Linked DNA regions of Rhodopseudomonas palustris HaA2. The protein of the gene in region 1 interacts with the protein of each later gene in a pairwise test. Links are inferred from orthologs where the notes say so. Each region holds a gene or a part of one and is shown on either strand. Other genes may lie near its edges.

Region 1 (3,187 bases):
GCCGGCGCTGCCGCTGGTGGTGCAGGAGGCCACCCCGCCGCAGGTCGATGGCGACGAGGTCGTGCTGATCGAGGATGCGAGACTCGGCAGCGACGGCAAGCCGCTCGCGTCCGGACTCGACGCCGGCGATATGCCGTGGCTGTACACCGTCAACGGCCAGCCGACCGCGGACATCACGCTGCGCGCCAATGGCCGGTTCAGGCTCCGCTTCATCAACGCCTGCCAGCGCAATGTGATCGCACTGAGAATCGACGATCACGACGTGCGGGTGATCGCCCTCGACAGCCAGCCGGCCGAGCCCTTTTTGGCGCGCAACGGCACGCTGGTGCTGGCGCCCGGCACCCGCGTCGATGTGCTGCTCGATGCCACAAGGCCGCCGGGCGCGACGTCTGCGATCACGCTGCTCGACGGCGGCAAGCCGACGCCGATCGCACGACTCGTCACGTCGAGCGAGCCTCCGCTGCGGCCAGCACCGCTGCCACTGCCCGCGCCCCTGCCCGACAATGGTCTGCCGGCGCAGCTCCCGCTCAGCTCGGCGCTTCGCGTCGACCTGCCGCTCGGCGCGCTGACCTCGGCGCAGCTCGACTGGTTCGCGCCCGACACATTCGTTGCCGCCAAAGGCCCCGCCTTCCAGGCCAAGCGCGGCCGCACCGTCGTGCTGACCTTGAACAACCGCGCGACGATGCCGATGATCTTTCATCTGCACGGCCATCATTTCCGGCTGCTCGACCGGCTCGACGACGGCTGGAAGCCGTTCTGGCTGGATACGCTGGCGATCGACGCCGGCCAGACCCAGCGCATCGCCTTCGCCGCCGAATATCCGGGCCTGTGGCTGATCGAAGCGTTCGCCGCGAAATGGTCCGCGCCGCGGCTGCTGCGGAGCTACGCCGTCAGTTGAACGTTCGGTTCCAAGGATTGAACATTACAGCAATTTCTAGAGCATTCGCTCCACATCAAGGCGTCATCCTGAGGTGCGAGCGCAGCGAGCCTCGAAGGATGGCCCAACGGCACTGTCCGAGCTTGCCGCCCATCCTTCGAGGCCCGACGCGCCGCGCCAGGAGCGCGGCACGCCGAGCGCCTCAGGATGACGCTGAGGCGGGTTGAACCGCCCTCGATCAGTACTCGATGCCGAGTTCGTCATAGACCCGCCGGATCACCGCCGGCAGCGTCTCGGTCAGGTCCTCGGCGATCAGGCCGGGCCCAGCCTCGCAGGCCGCCTCACCGTGCATCCACACGCCGATGCAGGCCGCCTCGAACGCCGCCACCCGCTGTGCCAGCAATCCGGTGATGATGCCTGTCAGCACGTCTCCGGAGCCCGCCGTCGCCAGCCAGGGCGGCGCGTTGAAGGCGATCGCCGCGCGGCCGTCCGGTGAGGCGACCACCGTGTCCGGGCCCTTGAGCAACACCACGGCCCCCGAACGTTGCGCAGCTACGCGGACCCGTTCGAGTTTCGAGCGAAGTGGATTTTTGTTGCTCATATCACTGAACAAGCGAGGGAATTCGCCCTCGTGCGGGGTGAGGACAACCTGTGGATTGGCGCCGGATTTGATCGCCTCGAACAGCGTCTCGGGGGCACCTGCGAACACCGTCAGCGCGTCGGCATCGAGCACCGTGCCGGCGCCCGCCGCCAGCGCCGCCAGCACGTTGCCGCGGGTGCGGTCGTCGATGCCCGCGCCGGGCCCGACGCCGACGGCATTGAAACGGCGGTCGGCCAGCATTCCCGCCAATTGGTCCGGCGTATCGATCGCTCGGACCATCACGGCGGTCAGCGCCGTGGCATTCACCGCGAGCGCATCGCACGGTGACGCCAGCGTCACCAGCCCCGCACCGGCCCGCAACGCCCCGCGGGCCGCCAGCCGCGCCGCGCCGGTCTGCGACAGTTCGCCGGAGATCACCACGGCATGGCCGCGGCCGTATTTGTGGCCGTCGGCGCGCGGCACCGGGAAATGCGGCAGCCACAGATTCGGATCGTTCTCGAACGCCTGCGGCTTGATCTCGTCGAGCACCGCCGGATCGATGCCGATGTCGGCGACCTTCAGCTTGCCGCAATACAGCCGCCCCGGCACCAGCAGATGCCCGGGCTTGCGGCGGAAGAACGTCACCGTCTCACGTGCCCTGATCGCGGCGCCCATCACCGCGCCGGTGGCGCCGTTGATGCCGCTCGGCAGATCGACGGCCAGCACCGGCACGCCGGTGGCGTTGACCGCCTCGATCATCTCCAGCGCCTGATCCTTCACCGGCCGATTGAGGCCGGAGCCGAACAGCGCGTCGATGATCAGAGACGGCGTCCCGATCGACTGTGGCAGGAACGGCAGCAGCGGCCCCTTCCACTCCCGCGCCGCCAGCGCCGCATCGCCTTTCAGCGCGTCGCGCTCGCCGAGCAACATGACGTGCACGGTGCGGCCGAGCGCCACCAGCTCGGTGGCCGCGATCAAACCGTCGCCGCCATTGTTGCCGGGACCGGCGATCACCAGGATCGGTCCGGTTTCCGCCAGCTCGATCGCAGCCTGCGCGACATGCCGGCCGGCATGCAGCATCAAGGCGAAGCCGGACGATCCCCAGGCGATCGTGAGCAGGTCCGCGCGGTCCATTTCAGCGGGCGTCAGTAGCTCCATGCCCAATTCCCAGTACTCTCGCCTCACACTGAGGCAGCAGGCCCCAGAACGCGCCCACAACCGCCCCTCAGATTGCACATATAATAAGCCGACCGCCCTATCATTAGTCAGTCGCGATGCGGGCTGATCTCGAAAGTCTACGCGGACGCGGCCTTAATAATCTGATAACGCTCCACAATCAGCCATTCTGGCAATTTGGCATGGACCCTGCTTTTACGGAAGCCATGTTTCGATCCCCCGCGCTCGCCGATCTCGGCGGGGTCTGCGCGCGACCGTCTCCGGTTTTCAGGCATGTCCGGACCGCAGACGGAGCTGCTTACCCATTCGGCACGCGGTGTCATCGATCCACTGCGCAGCGCCGCGCAATCTGTCATACAATCGCCGAGTCACGTGGGAAGTCCGGGGAGAGTCTAAGTGAAGAAGATCGAAGCCATCATCAAGCCGTTCAAGCTCGACGAGGTCAAGGAAGCGCTTCAGGAAGTGGGATTGCAGGGCATCACCGTGACCGAGGCCAAGGGCTTCGGCCGGCAGAAGGGCCACGCGGAGCTGTATCGCGGCGCGGAATACATCGT
Region 2 (7,756 bases), 440 kb from region 1 along the record:
GCTGATCGATGCCGGCGGCGTAGTCGGCGCGGTCGTAGATCGTCGCGTAAGCCGCGCGGTAGCCGTCCTGGAAGCGCTGCTCGGACTTGCGGTCGTCTTTCTTCTTGCCGGACTTGGCGTCCGATTTCGGCGGCGGCGCCGGGTCGGAATCCGGCGCGGCGAACGCCGGCGGCGCGATCAGCGCGGCCGAGAGCAGGGCGAAGGCGAGCAGTCGCGAAGCTTTGGTCATCAGCAATCCCTCCATTGTCGACCCATCCAGGGCGACGCCCTGATCGAAACACCGCGCCTCGCCGGACATTCCCGGCCGCGGCCTCGAACCCTTTGCCGCGCCGTGCCGGCCAATGGTTCATACGCAGGCGCGGCGGCAGCGGTTTCACTGCGCCGCATGATCGGAAGCGCCGCGGCGTTTGGCAACAGGCTTGCCGCCGAAGCGCGCCGCGCGCGATCACATGCCACGGCGGAATCGTTGATTTCCGCGGCGAACCGGCTATGGCTTGGGCGTCCCGCCGCCGATTCATGAGCCCGCCGTGTCCGCTTCGATCCGCCGCATCGCGCTCGCGCTGCTCGTCGCAGTCCCGCTCGGCGGCTGCGTCACCAGCGCCGGGCCGGGCGACGGCGGCGCCGCGGTGCAGCCGTTTCCGGCGAATTATCGCAGCGAGATCCCGGCGTTTCTGCGCAGCTATCTGAACAACCCGGCGGGACTGCGCGACGCCGCGATGGCCGAGCCGGTGCAGCGCCCGCTCGGCGGGCAAGTGCGCTACGTGTCCTGTCTGCGCTTCACCCCGCCCGCCGCCAAGCCGCAGCAACTCGCGATCGTCCATGTCGACGGCCGGCTCGACCGCGTCGCCGCCAACCCCCAGGAGCTGTGCGCCGGCGTCGTCACCGCGCCGTTTCCGGAACTGGAAAAATTGTCGCGATAGACCCGACCAAATCGCAATCCGCCGCGACTAATCTGTCGACCGGCGCTTCTTACGCGCGAGTTCCCGAGCGCTATGTCGCCGTCACAGTCGCGCTCGATCCTCGCTGCGGCTTCGCCGCCGTGCAACCAAACTGGCGCCACGTTGTTTGATTAGATCGGACGAGACCGAACGCGGGACGATATCGAACGTGAGACGGGATCGAACGCGAGACGACGAGGGACGACGATGAAGAAGTTTCTGCTCAGCGCAGTCGCGCTCGGCGCGCTCGGCGCACCGGCTTTCGCCGCCGATCTCGGTCCGCGGCCGGCCTACACCAAGGCGCCGCCCGCCACTGCGCCGACGGTGGTCTACAACTGGACCGGCTTCTATATCGGCGGCAATGTTGGCGGCGCCTTCGCCGGCAGCAACAACCTCCAGAGCGATTCCGGCCGCTTCATGGGCGGCGTGCAGGGCGGCTTCGACTATCAGTTCGCGCCGAACTGGGTGGTCGGCCTCGAAGCGCAATACAGCTGGATGGCGTCGAACAACACCGGCGTGATCTTCCCGGCCGGCAGCACCGCGACCGAGAACACCCGCGGCCTCGGCTCGGTCACCGGCCGGATCGGCTACACTTGGGGCCCGGCGCTGCTGTACGCCAAGGGCGGCTACGCCTTCCGCGATTCCAGCCTCGGCGTCGCCACCGCCGGCGGCATCCCGGCGGCGTATTCGACGTCGGGCAGCCGCAATGACGGCTACACGGTCGGCGCCGGCCTCGAATACATGTTCGCACCGAGCTGGTCCGCCAAGGTCGAGTATCAATACTACAAGTTCGACAACACCGCCTTCACCAGCGGTCCGGCCGACATGGTCGGCACCACGTTCCGCAACGACGACCACACCGTCAAGGCCGGTATCAACTATCGGTTCGGCTGGGGCGGCCCCGCGGTCGCGAAGTACTAGGACACGAAGCGCTTTTCCGACCGAAATCCTAGGACGAAAGGCCGGCCACGCGCCGGCCTTTCGGCTGTCCGGGACAGCGCGGCGTTGGCGGGAATCGAAGGTTAACGAGTGTTAAATCCGGCGGAAAATATCGCTCGGGACTCCGCGGCCAGAATCGCCCGATGGTCCGGCCATGACGACGATCTCCAAAACCCGCATCGACGGGATGCCGATCGGCCTGACGCTGGCGCTGCTGCTGGCTTGCGCGGTCAACCTCGCCGTGCTGGCCCGCTGGCTCTGATGCCGGCCGGCCGTCGCGGCGTTTGACCGGCATCAAGGCCGGCCGGGGCGGGGCGTGCGGATATCGCCCGCATGCACCATAGAGGACGAGTCCCATGGCTCAGATCGATGTTCTGGTGATTGCCGCCGCCGCTTTATCGACGCTGGTGATCTGGCTCGGCGTGGTCGTGCAGGGCCGCATCGCCGCCGCGCTGGCGTCGCGGCGCTAGCGCTCGCCGCGGCGGTCGCGGCAGCCCGCAGCGTCAACCGAACAGCATCCAGGCCGCCACGCCGAGCAGCGGGATCACCGCGACGGCAATCATCAGCAGCGGCGCCGGCTCGTTGCCTTTGCGGCTCGGGTCGTCGAATTTGTCATTGCCCATGGCGCGACAAAGCATTGGCGGGCGATCCGTTCCTGGGCGTCAGCTGATCTGCAGCACGCCGCCGCGCAGCTTCGAATCCGCTGCAAAGTCCGGTCCCGGACTTGTCCCGATCGCCCCGCGCTGCTAGCTGTCTCGCGCCCCCGTGGCGACGCCGGCGTAGCACAGCGGTAGTGCAGCGGTTTTGTAAACCGAAGGTCGGGAGTTCGATCCTCTCCGCCGGCACCAGTCTCCTCGACATCGCGGCGCCGACCCAGCCGCCGTTAACGATTCGCTTGGCACGACAGCCGATGGAACTCGGATTCTGCGACGTGCGTTAGGCTTATCGGAAGTCCGCCACCGCGCCTTAACCCATCCGCCAGGCTTTTCGACTACCCTCGGGTCATGTCCATGAAACGCCCCACGCTGCGCGTTGCGCAGGCGATGCTGCTTCTGTCCCTGACCGCGGCGCCGGCGCTCGCCGACAGCGGCGGCTTCGCCATCGTCGTTCCGGGCCGCCCCGGCGTGCCGATCATCATCAACGGCCGCGACGTGTCCTATTCGGTGGTTGAAGGCGATTGGGGGCTGGAGCGCGGCGTGCACCGGCAGCCGACCTTCTACGGCAGCCGCCCGGTCCGCCTGCCCGAGGTCGGGCACTATTATCCCGGCTCGAACCGCTTGCCCGGCTATGGCCGGCTCGAGGTCGAGCCGCCGGCGAACCGGCCGCTGCCGAAGCCGGCCGAGAGTTTCCGTCAGTCCTGGGAAGTGGAATCGCGTCCGCCGCAGCCCGCCGCGGCGCCGCTGCCGATGGATCCGCCGCAGGTGATCATCGCGCCGCCGCTGGACGAACGCGGAGGACGGCCGCCCTACGAGCCGAATTTCCGCGGGCCGCGCGGCTAGATCGCGCGCTGCGGACTGCGTCATTTCAACGTGACCTAACCAAGAAAAGACACCCAACAGGAGAGACACATGCGTCAGATGATCTCGGGACTGGTGGCGGCGATGGCCGTCGTGACCGTCAGCGCCGCGCCGGCGCTGGCTTGTGGCGGCGGCCTGTACGCGGGCGCCTGCGCGCCCTGCGGCGCGGTCAGCAGCTGCGGCTCCGCGGCCTATGTCCCGTATGATTACGGCTATGGTTATGGCTACGGTTCCGCGGCGTTCGAAAGGCTGCCGGATCCGACGCGCTATTACTACGTCGATCAGGGCCCGACCTATTCCGGCCCGGGCAATTTCGCGCCGGCGCCGTATTACGACAACCGCGCCATCTCGGTGTGGCGGACCGGCACCGCCTACAATGGCGGCGTCTATGCGAACGCGATGACGCATCAATATGTTGGCGCGCCGGCGATGGGCCCGGTGGTCTACAGCTACGGCCGTCGCCACGTTCGGCATCATCACCGCTACGGCATGCAGCACGGCGCCTATCACCGCGGGCATTACGGCGTGCCGCGCCATGTTGCCCACGGACCGCGCGCGCATCATCGCCACCACGCGCCGCTGCGCCGCTATTACTGATCGCCGTCCAGGCGAGGGCAGGGCGCCCGTCCGCAGCGATGCGGGCGGGCGTCGACGCTTGCAGGCTACCGCATCAGCCCGAGCCGGCTGGCGCCGATATACAGCGCCAGCGCCGCGGCGTTGGAGACGTTGAGGCTCTTGATCGCGCCCGGCATGTCGAGCCGCGCCACGACGTTGCAGGTCTCGCGCGTGAGCTGCCGCAGGCCCTTGCCCTCGGCGCCGAGCACCAGCGCCAGCGGCTGCCGCAGCTCGACTGCGGCGAGGTCGGCGCTGCCTTCGCTGTCGAGCCCGACGGTGAGGTAGCCGCGGTCCTCGAGTTCGGTCAGCGCGCGGGCGAGGTTGGTGACCAGCACCAGCGGCACCAGCTCCAGCGCGCCCGAGGCGGATTTGGCGAGCACGCCGGTGGCCTCCGGGCTGTGCCGCGCGGTGGTGACGATCGCCTTGACGGCGAACGCCGCGGCCGAGCGCATGATCGCGCCGACATTGTGCGGATCGGTGATCTGGTCGAGCACCAGCACGATGCCGTCCTCGGGAAGGGTGTCGATCCGCGGCGACTCCAGCGGGTCGACTTCCGCCAGCATGCCCTGATGCACCGCGTCGGGCCCGAGCCGCTGGTCGATCTCGCCGGGACGCACGATGTCCGGTGTGATCCTGGTGTTGATGTTCTCGTCGGCGAGTTTGCGCGCCGCGTTCTCGGTCAGGAGCAGCTTGCGGATGCGGCGCGCGGGATTGGCCAGCGCGGCGGTGACGGTGTGCCAGCCATACAGGATCGCCGGCCCGTCGGGATCGCGCTCGCGCGCGCCATGGCGCCCGCCTGATCCCTGCGGTCGGCCACGGTCCCGGTCGTCGCGGCGCTGGAACCGCGGATTTCGCTCTTTCGGACTCATCGCGCGGTTGTCCCACGCGGCCGCGCCCATGGCAATTTGGTCATGCCGCCGATTGGCCCAAGAAATTGTCATGTGATTGGTTGACTTGAGGGGGGCGCATCGCCCATAACCGCGCCGCGTTGCAGGCCCGCCCGCGGGCTCGCTGCGGCTGTCCGGTTCCGGTTTTGCCTGCCAAAGGCGTTCGGCCGGCGGCACGGGCGGGGGAGTGTCCCGAGTGGCAAAGGGAGCTGACTGTAAATCAGCCGCCTTATGGCTTCGCAGGTTCGAGTCCTGCCTCCCCCACCATCCAACAAATAATTGAAAAGATTAACGAATAGACGCGCCGCACCGGTCGCCTGTGCAGGCCTTGATGGCTTGGCCGACGGCCGCCTCGAGATCGGCTGCCTGGGCCTCGAGATCGGCTTCAAACGGGACCTGGGGGCTATCGGTGGCTTTGGCGGCCTCGGTCGTCTCGGCGATCTCGGATTGACTGTGAATCAGTTCGCTCTCGTTTCGTCAACGGAGGATTGGAGAAGGACGACGGCTGGCCATTTGGGTTCCTCACGGAGAACCAGGCGGGGTCGAGGCAATGAGCCGGCGCTCCGCCGCGGCCGACGAGGAGCCTGGGGGCGACAGTGCTGTCCGACCGAAGGGCGCAGGGTGGCGGGGATGGAGGGCGCTTCAGTGTGACCTCCGGCCCCGCTTCGAGTAAAGCGGTCAGCGCATTGCGTCAGGAGGCACTTGGTTGGGCAACTCCTGCGGAGATGACATTCCAATGTAAAACGGCGTCGCTATGGTGGCCGTTCTCTCTTATGATTGCATCGCTCCAGCCTCAGAACATCCCGTGTCGCAGTGCCGAGTGTCGTGAGATTTCAGATCCTCGTGGTTCTCTGGGGCGCCATCGTGTTTGCTGCGCCGAGTGCCACAGCTGCAGATCCCCACGTCGAGTTCAATATTCCAGCGCAATCGCTCGATGGCGTGCTGGATGCGTTCGGCACCGCGACTGGCAGCATTGCCGTCTACAATGGCAATCTTACGATCGGACTTCGGTCTCAAGGCCTGAAGGGGCGTTTCACTCCTGCCGAAGCGCTCAAGCGCCTGCTGCTGCACACCGGCCTTATCGGCGAATACACGAATGACAATGCATTTGTGGTTCTGGCGGTGCCGAGCTCGGCTGCGTCACTAGCGACGGCCTCGGCAATCGCGCAGGCCGCATTGTCGCAGCAAAATGTCGACGAGCAACGCTATTCCGGCCTGTTGCAGGAGACGGTCGTAAGGGCACTCTGTCTGCGTCCCGAGACGCAGACCGGGGGCTATCGTGCGGTCATCAGCTTCTCGGTCGACGCGTCGGGCGAAGTCGTTCGTCCCAGATTGCTGAGTTCGACGGGCGATCAGCGGTTGGATGCTGCGATTCCCGAAACCCTCGGCGGCATCGTGGTCGGCCGGTTGCCTCCACCGCGGATGGCGCAACCGTTCACGATGATCGTCCTGCCGCAGACGACCTCGACGGCTGGCTTCTGTCCACCGAGGCTTGCGCGCGGATCGCGCGATGAGTAGAGCTCCGTGCAATTCGGATGGGACCGCGCATGGTCTCGGAGAGGCAGTTCCTGTCTTGCGTGAATCTTTCGGCCAACGGAGTCTGTTGACGGTCATGGTCGATCGCTACGGCGATCTGCGACGCCGTCTGACACGTCGATTGGGATCTGCCGACTGGGCCGACGATGCGTTGCAAGATACTTATGTGCGCCTGAACGGCAGCGAAGTCGTCGGCGAGGTGCGCAACCCCGTTGCATATTTGTTGCGCGCGGCCTTCAACAACGCGTTGAATCTGCGGCGGGCGGAAACCAGACGCCTGAGCGCCGATGAAGTCGACGCGTTGCTGCACATTGCCGACGACGCCCCCGACGTCTTGCGGATCATCGAGGGGCGCTCCGACATCGAGAGGCTGAAGCGGATCATGACGGAGTTGACGCCGCGCCAGCGGGAGATCCTGCTCGCAGCCCGCGTCGACGGCCTGTCGCGGCATGAGATCGCCGACCGGTTGGGGATCTCGGTGAGTCTGGTCGAGAAAGAACTGCGACGCGCTCAAGAATTTTGCATGTTACGCTTCCAGCAGAAAACGCCGCGGTAGCGAATTGTGATGAGAATATGCGGGAGCGGCCTACGAGACGTGTCTGCTACATGATTGCCGCATGTCGCGACGGCGGAGCGTCGCTTCGGCAGCGGGAAACGGATTTCCACTGATTCATGATCGACAACGACCAGCAAGACCGCGAACTGACGCCGATCGAGCGTGAGGCGCATGCGTGGGTCCGGCGGCTCACGTCGGGGCATGCGAGCGCCGCCGACGGCGCTGCGCTGCGTGAATGGTGCAGCCGAAACCCGGGCAACGCCGCGGCCTTCTCGGAGGCGAGCCAGTTCTGGACCGCGCTCGGTTCGGCGGGGCGGTCCTTGCGGGAGGATGCGGGAGCACAGAAGCGCGGTCCTGCGTCGCGGCGCCATGGCGTCGTCACGACGCGCCGGGCGGTCCTGGCCGGGGCGCTCGCAGCATCGGCAGCCGGGGTGATGATCGTCCGGCCGCCATTGGAACTGTGGCCCTCGCTGTCCGAGCTCCGGGCGGACTATCGCACGGGGCCCGGCGAACAGCGCCAAATCTCGCTTGCCGACGAAGTATCGGTGCAGATGGACAGCAAGACCAGCCTTGCCGTCGCGCCCGCTGGCGGCGCCGCCGGTGTCGAACTGATCGCTGGCCAGGCGTCGTTCAAGTTGCCGGAGCAAGGCGTAGCGCCGTTCAGAGTGATCGCAGGGCAAGGACGCAGCTCCGCGGTCAAGGCTCATTTTGACATCCGTCTGGCCGGAACGTCGGTCTGCGTGACCTGTCTGTCGCACCAGGTCGACA

What was found. The genes of interacting proteins can lie anywhere in the genome.
Region 2: the proteins of RPB_RS12890 (region 1) and rlmB interact in binary tests that used the Escherichia coli proteins (3 or more experiments, as listed by UniProt). The link is inferred for Rhodopseudomonas palustris HaA2 from one-to-one orthologs.

The regions. Positions count from the first base shown.
Region 1 is NC_007778.1:2,935,669-2,938,855, reverse strand. What follows is about bases 366-3,187. They hold RPB_RS12890 (bifunctional ADP-dependent NAD(P)H-hydrate dehydratase/NAD(P)H-hydrate epimerase), read right to left. Parts: upstream 2,616-3,187; coding sequence 1,116-2,615; downstream 366-1,115. Other genes in these bases: RPB_RS12885 (P-II family nitrogen regulator), read left to right, coding at 3,030-3,187; RPB_RS12895 (multicopper oxidase family protein), read left to right, coding at 366-898. In the rest of the region: more of RPB_RS12895, read left to right, coding at 1-365. UniProt on the Escherichia coli protein: Bifunctional enzyme that catalyzes the epimerization of the S- and R-forms of NAD(P)HX and the dehydration of the S-form of NAD(P)HX at the expense of ADP, which is converted to AMP.
Region 2 is NC_007778.1:2,491,002-2,498,757, forward strand. What follows is about bases 2,968-5,850. They hold rlmB (23S rRNA (guanosine(2251)-2'-O)-methyltransferase RlmB), read right to left. Parts: upstream 4,879-5,850; coding sequence 4,057-4,878; downstream 2,968-4,056. Other genes in these bases: RPB_RS11050 (hypothetical protein), read left to right, coding at 2,968-3,376; RPB_RS11055 (hypothetical protein), read left to right, coding at 3,446-3,991; RPB_RS11070 (TonB C-terminal domain-containing protein), read left to right, coding at 5,722-5,850. Outside these bases: RPB_RS11025 (tetratricopeptide repeat protein), read right to left, coding at 1-229; RPB_RS11030 (hypothetical protein), read left to right, coding at 528-920; RPB_RS11035 (outer membrane protein), read left to right, coding at 1,146-1,859; RPB_RS11040 (hypothetical protein), read left to right, coding at 2,234-2,347; RPB_RS25155 (hypothetical protein), read right to left, coding at 2,381-2,515; more of RPB_RS11050, read left to right, coding at 2,888-2,967; more of RPB_RS11070, read left to right, coding at 5,851-6,414; RPB_RS11075 (RNA polymerase sigma factor), read left to right, coding at 6,509-6,988; RPB_RS11080 (FecR family protein), read left to right, coding at 7,105-7,756. UniProt on the Escherichia coli protein: Specifically methylates the ribose of guanosine 2251 in 23S rRNA.